One region of the Rhodoferax sp. GW821-FHT10B06 genome, then DNA from elsewhere that is predicted to be linked to it. Evidence: predicted binding sites of a transcription regulator. Region 1 holds the regulator's gene; the other holds the start of a gene.
The links. Region 1 encodes NrdR, which represses ribonucleotide reductase genes. Its sites were predicted from a motif close to CACNANATNTNGTG; they were not measured.

Region 1 (4,112 bases):
GCCGAGGCAGACACCGAGGCGGTGGACCGTGCAACCGCAAGCAACCCCAAGGACCTGCCTAAACAGCAAGCGGCCGTGGCTTATTGGTTGAGCAAAAAATACCATGTTGCGGCCGAACCGGTCAGCGCCCTGGTGGCCGAAGCCTATGACATCGGCAGTCGGGTCAAGCTTGACCCGACCTTGATCCTGGCCGTCATGGCCATCGAATCCGGCTTCAACCCCTTTGCCCAAAGCTCTGTGGGTGCCCAAGGCCTGATGCAAGTCATGACCCAGGTTCACACCCAGAAGTACGACGTTTTTGGCGGCAAGCTGGCAGCGTTTGATCCGCTGACCAATCTGCGCGTGGGTGTCAAAGTATTGCAAGAGTGCATTGCTCGCGCCGGTTCAGTCGAAGGCGGACTACGTTTTTACGTAGGTGCGGCCAACATCGAAGATGACGGTGGCTACGCCAGCAAAGTCATGGCCGAACACGCCCGACTACAACAAGTGGCCGCCGGTCGCGCAACGCCCACGGCCCCGCAGCTCCGTACGATCCCCGTCACTGCGCCCGCCCAAAAGCTGCCCGCAACGGATGACGTACAAAAAGTGGCAGCACTCGGCAAGTACTGATCTGCGTTCACTGGCTCCGTTACACTAGGCAGGTACGCAACTGGCGATAGGCGTGACCCCGGCAGCGGGTGCTCACGCTGACGTGGACCACCGCAGCACCTTTATTACAAGGTTTTTCGGACAACCACTGGGAAGCGTGCCACCAGGCTGTGGTCTGGTGTTCAGCCGTTCGCCTGGGCAGCACTTGTTCCAACCCCAAGACCTTCGTCTGATAGGACTGCCATGTACGACCGCCGCATTCTGATTGAACAAACCGACCCCGAGCTGTTCGCCGCCATCCAGGCCGAAAACGCCCGCCAAGAACACCACATCGAGCTGATCGCCAGCGAAAACTACGCCTCTCCCGCCGTCATGGCCGCGCAAGGCTCGCAGCTCACCAACAAATACGCCGAAGGCTACCCCGGCCGCCGCTACTACGGCGGCTGCGAATACGTCGATATAGCCGAACAACTGGCCATCGACCGCGTCAAGCAACTCTTTGGCGCTGAAGCCGCCAACGTGCAGCCACATTGCGGCGCATCGGCCAACGAAGCCGTATTCCTGGCCTTCCTCAAGCCCGGCGACACCATCATGGGCATGAGCCTGTCTGAAGGCGGCCACCTGACCCATGGCATGGCACTGAACATGAGCGGCAAATGGTTCAACGTCGTCAGCTACGGTCTGGATGCCAACGAAGCCATCGACTACGACGCGATGGAACGCAAGGCCCATGAAACCAAGCCAAAACTGATTATTGCGGGCGCCAGCGCTTACTCTCTTGCTATTGATTTTGAGCGCTTTGCCAAAGTCGCCAAGGACGTAGGAGCCATCTTCATGGTCGATATGGCGCACTACGCAGGCCTGATTGCCGCCGGCATTTACCCCAACCCCGTGCCCCACGCCGACATCGTCACCTCCACCACCCACAAGAGCCTGCGCGGCCCACGTGGCGGCATCATCTTGATGAAGTCGGAGTTTGAGAAGGCCATCAACAGCGCCATCTTCCCAGGCCTGCAAGGCGGCCCGCTGATGCACGTCATCGCAGCCAAGGCTGTGGCGTTCAAGGAAGCACTCACGCCCGAATTCAAGACCTACCAACAACAGGTATTGAAGAACGCCCAGATCGTGGCCGAAACCCTGACCCAACGTGGCCTGCGCATCGTCAGCGGCGGTACGCAAAGCCACGTCATGCTGGTGGACCTGCGCGCCAAGGGCATCACGGGCAAGGAAGCCGAGGCCGTGCTGGGCAGTGCCCACATGACGATCAACAAAAACGCCATCCCCAACGACCCGGAAAAGCCCATGGTCACCAGCGGCGTGCGTATCGGCACCCCCGCCATGACCACCCGTGGCTTCAAGGACGAAGAAGCCCGTGCTACCGCGAACCTGGTGGCCGACGTGCTGGACAACCCGCGTGACGCGGCGAACCTGGACACCGTACGTGCCAAGGTCGCAGCACTGACCAGCCGCTTCCCTGTCTACCGCTAAGCGTTAGCTAGCCATGAAATGCCCCTTCTGCGGCCACGGTGAGACCCAAGTTGTCGAAACCCGTGAATCTGACGACGGCGACCTGGTCCGTCGCCGGCGCCGCTGCGGGGGCTGCGAGCAACGCTTTACCACTTACGAACGGGCAGAAGTCGCCATGCCCAGCGTAGTCAAAAAGGATGGCAGCCGCACCGACTTTGACCGCAGCAAATTACAGGCGTCCATGCGCCTGGCGCTGCGCAAACGGCCCGTGGGCATTGAACAAGTAGAGGCGGCCCTGGACCGTATCGAACGCACCTTGCTATCCAGCGGTGTCAAGGAAATGCCTACTGCCAAACTGGGCGAGCTGGTCATGCGCGAGCTGAAGAACCTGGACAAGGTAGCCTATGTTCGCTTTGCCTCGGTCTACCGCAGCTTTGAAGACGTGGACGAGTTCAGCAGGCTGATCCAGGATATCTAGCCTCCCATAGCCCTCCGTGCAGGGCAAACGGTAAGTTTGGCAGGACTAGCGGCCATCCCCGCGGCGTGTATTGATTGCACAATCAGATACATGTTGGCCCCCCATCTTTACGCCCGTATCTCGCACAAGCGCGGTTTCACCATGATCGAATTGATGGTTGCTCTAACCATTCTTGCGATCTTGGCGAGTCTCGCCGTACCATCTCTGCGCATATTTTTTGTGCGCAACAATTTCGCGAACATCGGCAACGAGTTCAGTGGCAGCCTCCTGAGGGCTCGCAATGAAGCGGTGAGTAAAAACCTATGCACCACTATGTGCATGAGTGACACCGTGGACAACGCAACGCCGTTTTGCAAACAGAGTACCCAAGACTGGCAAGTAGGCTGGATAGTTTTTCTGAATGCCAATTGCGACAGCAACTACGGGAAAAATGCCACCACCAATGCTGTGGCCGCCCAAGACATGATCCTGGTTCGCAGAGTTGGGAACACCAACTACACAGTGATGGCGCAAAGCAATACACGGCGCATAGATTTTGACGCTAGGGGCAGAGCGGGTCTCTCGACTGCAGACCGTTTTGACATCAACTATCCGTCAGACAACAACCTCAACACGACCTATGGGATCAGCATATGCTTTGATGCTATAGGGCGCACACGCTCAGTCCCGGGCCAATCAAATTGCAGCACCTACTAATACTCTTAGTCAGCGGGTACTCATTTATGCAATACACACCAAAGACCCCATCAACTCAAGCCACATTGGGATTTCGGAAAAAAGAAAAAGGAGTCACCCTCATCGAGGTGCTCATCGCGGTCATCATCCTGTCCGTTGGTTTGCTCGGGATTGCCGGTCTGCAGGTAGCAACCGCAAAATTCCGCATGGGCAGCAGTGCTCGAGCGGCAACTGCCAACCTTTATTCAGATTACACAGATCGGGTTCGACTGAACCCCAGCATGTCTGGCCCAAACGCTGTTACAGGCTCCACCGATACCGCACTCAGCAGTGCCACCGACAACTCCCTTTATGCTTATCAAGCCACTTGGGCGACACAACAATCCTCCATCACCCTAAGCACCGCCTGCGACACAAGCAGCAGCGCTGCTTGCTCGCCGTCGAACCGAGCGACTTCAGACATGCTGGCATGGCGCAAGCGTGTGCGTGACGGACTGCCACAAGGTTCTGTGTATGTGCAAGGAAATCGAAAAACTGGGATCAAGGTAACTTTGATGTGGTTCGACAAAGACAATACCGACAAACAAGTCAATACCAACGACGGCACGTCCAACACCACGGTTAGCAAAGTAAGCGCTACAAATTGCGAAGACATCACTGCGGACACTGGCATGTCCTTGCAAACCTGCTGCCCCCAGGCAGCTGCAGTTCCCGCAGGTGTTCGTTGTGCTCGCTTCTTCTTCGTCCCATGACAACACCCCATAAACTATTGCGGCAGCGTGGCGTCACGCTAATCGAGTTGATGGTCACCATCGCCATCACATTGTTTCTGGTTGCTGCCGCCGCCTACGTCTACCTAAACACCCGAGAAACCCAAAGAGCTATAGAACGCAGCAGCAGTAAT
Region 2 (4,112 bases), on a different contig from region 1:
AAAAGCCCCCCAACGCACAGCGTCCGGGGATAGTGCGCTACAAAAATTGGTGGGCACCTCGGACGCCATGCAGCAGGTCAAGCAGCGCATCATCAAGGTCGCGCGCAGCATGGCACCGGTACTGGTTCGCGGCGAATCGGGCACCGGCAAAGAGCTTGTGGCCCAAGCCCTGCACGCCAACAGCCACCGTGCCGCTGGCCCACTGGTGGCGGTGAATTGCAGCGCCATCCCCGAGAACCTGCTGGAAGCCGAGTTCTTCGGTGCCAAAAAAGGCTCGTACACCGGTGCCACGCAAGACCGACAAGGTTACTTCCAGGCAGCCCGCAATGGCACCTTGTTTTTGGATGAAATTGGCGACCTCCCCCTGGCCATGCAGTCCAAGCTGCTGCGGGCCATACAGGAGCGCAGCGTACGTGCCCTGGGCTCGGTCCAGGAAGAGGCGGTAGACGTACGCATCGTCAGCGCTACGCACAAGGACCTGGCCGCCGATGTCAAGGCCGGCCGCTTCCGCCAGGATTTGTACTACCGTTTGAATGTGATCGAGATCGCCATCCCGCCACTACGCGAGCGCCGCGGAGACCTGCCGTCGCTATGCGAGGCCTTGCTGGAGCGCATCGCACAAGAGTCGGGCATGCCGCCACCGCGCCTATCCTGTGAACTGCTGGAGCAGTTGGCCAACCACCCGCTGGGCGGCAATGTGCGTGAACTTGAAAACCTGCTACACCGCGCGGTCGCCATGGGTGATGGCGAAGCCTTGCACCTGGACCTGGACTTTGAACCCACGCAGGACATGGGCTTGGTACCGCTGCCCGAAACCTCACCAGAGTCGACAGTCCCCGCCGATCCCGGTATCTCGTCGAGTCCCTGGACCCTGGACTCGGTCCCCTCTGACCTGCAGGCATTTCTGGACCGGCAAGAGCGGGAAATCCTGGTCAAGGTACTGCATGAAACAGGCTTCAACCGCACAGCGGCAGCCAATCGCCTGGGACTGAGCCTGCGCCAGATACGTTATCGCATCGAACGGCTCAACATCGCCACACCGCAGGACAACGAGCCCCATGACGCCTAAAGCAGCAACCGAGCCCAGCCGCCCCCTGTGGTCAAACGGCTGGTACCGTTTTGCCTACCAGCAACGCTCGCCAAATTACGGCCCACGCCCACCCCAGGCACGCATCGACCTGGTGGTGATCCATTCCATCAGCCTGCCGCCGGGGCAATATGGCGGAGACGAGGTGATGGCATTGTTCGCCAATACGCTGGACTGGGACGCCCACCCCTATTTCAGCAGCATCCGCGGGCTGCAGGTATCTGCCCACTTCTATATACGCCGCAATGGCGAGCTGTGGCAGTTTGTGAGTACAGACGACAGAGCCTGGCATGCCGGGGTATCCCAGTACCGGGGGCGCAGCAACTGCAACGATGACTCCATAGGTATCGAACTGGAAGGCCTGGAAGGCGACAGCTTCGAAGCCGCGCAATATGAGACCCTGACCAGCCTGGTTCCGGCCATCGCACAGGCCTATCCGATACGCCATATCGCAGGCCATGAACATATCGCCCCAGGCCGAAAAAAAGACCCAGGAACCGGCTTCAACTGGCCAAGGCTGCGACGCGGAACCGGCTGGGAAGCCCGCTATTTCCCGCTCGGCACCGGACTCTGAGAAATATTTTTAGCTTGCTGACTGCGGCCAGATACACCCGGACACATGCCTCACCCCAGGAATTACGCTGCCAAACAAGGCAAATCCGGCGAGAACCCGCATCCAGCCTAGGTTTTTCTGCCGCAGACAAGGCAGTACAACACTTGCCGGAGGGTTGCACTCCGTGCTCAAACAAAACCCGACACGCAAGGCGCTATTCGCAGGGCGGTACACTACCGGTAGTGGCTTGAATTGATTTAAGACCCTATATATAGTGTCCAGCCAGTGCTACGAAGCACCTCAGTTTCGCTGCGGCGGTTGCCATTACCGCCCATTCCACTCTTCATACTGTCCCAAAAGTCCAAAGGAAGCTATGCAAACCGCGTTGAACACCCCGTCTACCGTCCCCCAGCCACACTCCACGCTCCACGACGCAAGCCATGGCGACGCCGCAGTGCAAGGTACGCTGGCCCACTACCAGGTCATCCGCCGCAATGGCGCCGTCGTGCCTTTTGAGCCGGGCAAAATTGCCATCGCCATGATGAAAGCCTTCTTGGCCGTGCACGGCACGCAAGGCGCAGCATCAGCCAGCGTGCGCGAAGTGGTGGACGCGTTGACGCAGGGCGTGATTCGGGCCTTGGTGCGCTCGCGTCCAGGCGGCGGTACCTTCCATATCGAAGACGTGCAGGACCATGTGGAACTGGGCCTCATGCGCGGCGGCCACCATGAAGTCGCGCGCGCCTATGTGCTGTACCGCGAGCGCCATTCCCAAGAGCGGGCCAAACAAAGCGTTGAACAGGCACCAGCAGCCCCCGTGCTGCATGTGCTGGACGCGGGCCAACGCGTGCCATTGGACACGGCACGCTTGCAACAACTGATCGAACAGGCCTGCGCCAACCTGGGCGGCGAAGTGACGGCCGCCCCCATCGTGGCGGAAACCATGCGCAACCTGTACGACGGCGTGCCCATGGAAGAGGTCTACAAGGCCGCCATTCTGGCTGCCCGTACCCTGATCGAAACCGACCCCGACTACACCTACGCCACCGCCCGCCTGCTGTTGCACACCATTGCCAAAGAAGTACTGGGCAAGGACGTCACGCAAGCCGAACTGGCACAGGAATACGCCAACTACTTCCCCAGCTATATCCAAAAGGGTGTGGACGCTGAACTGCTGGATGCCAAGCTGCTGACCTTCGACCTGCAAAAGCTCGGCGCGGCACTCAAGCCCCAGCGCGACCTGCAGTTTGACTACCTGGGCCTACAAACCCTGTACGACCGCTATTTCCTGCACATCCGCAAGACCCGCATCGAACTGCCACAGGCCTTCTTCATGCGCGTAGCCATGGGCCTGGCCCTGAACGAAACCGACCGCGAAGCCCGCGCCATCGAGTTCTACGAAGTCATGTCGGCGTTTGACTTCATGTCCAGCACGCCCACGCTGTTCAACAGCGGCACGTTGCGCCCCCAGCTGTCCTCCTGCTACCTGACCACCGTACCCGACGATCTGGACGGCATTTACGAGTCCATCAAGGAAAACGCTCTGCTGTCGAAATTTGCCGGCGGCCTAGGCAACGACTGGACCCGTGTGCGCGCCCTGGGCAGCCACATCAAAGGCACGAATGGCGAATCGCAAGGTGTGGTTCCCTTCCTGAAGGTTGTAAACGACACCGCTGTCGCGGTGAACCAGGGCGGCAAGCGCAAGGGCGCGGTCTGCACCTACCTGGAAACCTGGCATCTGGACATTGAAGAATTCCTGGAGTTGCGCAAGAACACCGGCGATGACCGCCGCCGCACCCACGACATGAACACCGCCAACTGGGTGCCGGATCTGTTCATGCGCCGCGTCATGGAAGGCGGAAGCTGGACGCTGTTCTCGCCCTCCAACGTGCCCGACCTGCACGACAAGTTCGGAGTCGATTTCGAAAAGGCCTACACCGCCTACGAAGCCCAGGCCCAGCGCGGTGAAATCAAGCCTTCGCGCACCCTGCCAGCGAGCGACCTGTGGCGCAAGATGCTGACCATGCTGTTCGAAACCGGTCACCCCTGGATCACCTTCAAGGACGCCTGCAATGTGCGCAGCCCCCAACAGCACGCCGGCGTGGTGCACTCATCCAATCTGTGCACAGAAATTACGCTGAACACCAGTGATGACGAAACCGCTGTGTGCAACCTGGGGTCGGTCAATCTGCGCCAACACATTTCCAACGGCCAACTCGACCACGCCAAGCTGCAAAAGACCATTTCCACGGCCATGCGCATGCTCGACAACGTGATCGACATCAACTACTACGCCGTCAAAAAAGCCCGCGACTCGAATATGCGCCACCGCCCGGTCGGCCTGGGCTTGATGGGCTTCCAGGACAGCCTGTACGCGCTGCGCATCGCCTATGCCAGTGAAGGCGCTGTGGCATTCGCCGACACATCGATGGAAGCCATCTGCTACTACGCCTACTGGGCATCCAGCGAGCTGGC

Region 2: the regulator NrdR is predicted to act here: its motif matches at 1,904-1,917, upstream of AC07O2_RS07495 (ribonucleoside-diphosphate reductase subunit alpha).

Annotation. Positions count from the first base shown of each region.
Region 1 is NZ_JBWKNO010000003.1:333,864-337,975, forward strand. Features, by position in the region: gene AC07O2_RS06905 (lytic transglycosylase domain-containing protein) at 1-609, shown strand, start outside; ZMP/ZTP riboswitch at 636-795, shown strand; gene glyA (serine hydroxymethyltransferase) at 832-2,076, shown strand; gene nrdR (transcriptional regulator NrdR) at 2,090-2,533, shown strand; gene AC07O2_RS06920 (GspH/FimT family pseudopilin) at 2,624-3,229, shown strand; gene pilV (type IV pilus modification protein PilV) at 3,256-3,960, shown strand; gene AC07O2_RS06930 (PilW family protein) at 3,957-4,112, shown strand, end outside.
Region 2 is NZ_JBWKNO010000004.1:22,200-26,311, reverse strand. Features, by position in the region: gene AC07O2_RS07505 (sigma-54-dependent transcriptional regulator) at 1-1,069, shown strand, start outside; gene ampD (1,6-anhydro-N-acetylmuramyl-L-alanine amidase AmpD) at 1,059-1,661, shown strand; gene AC07O2_RS07495 (ribonucleoside-diphosphate reductase subunit alpha) at 2,014-4,112, shown strand, end outside.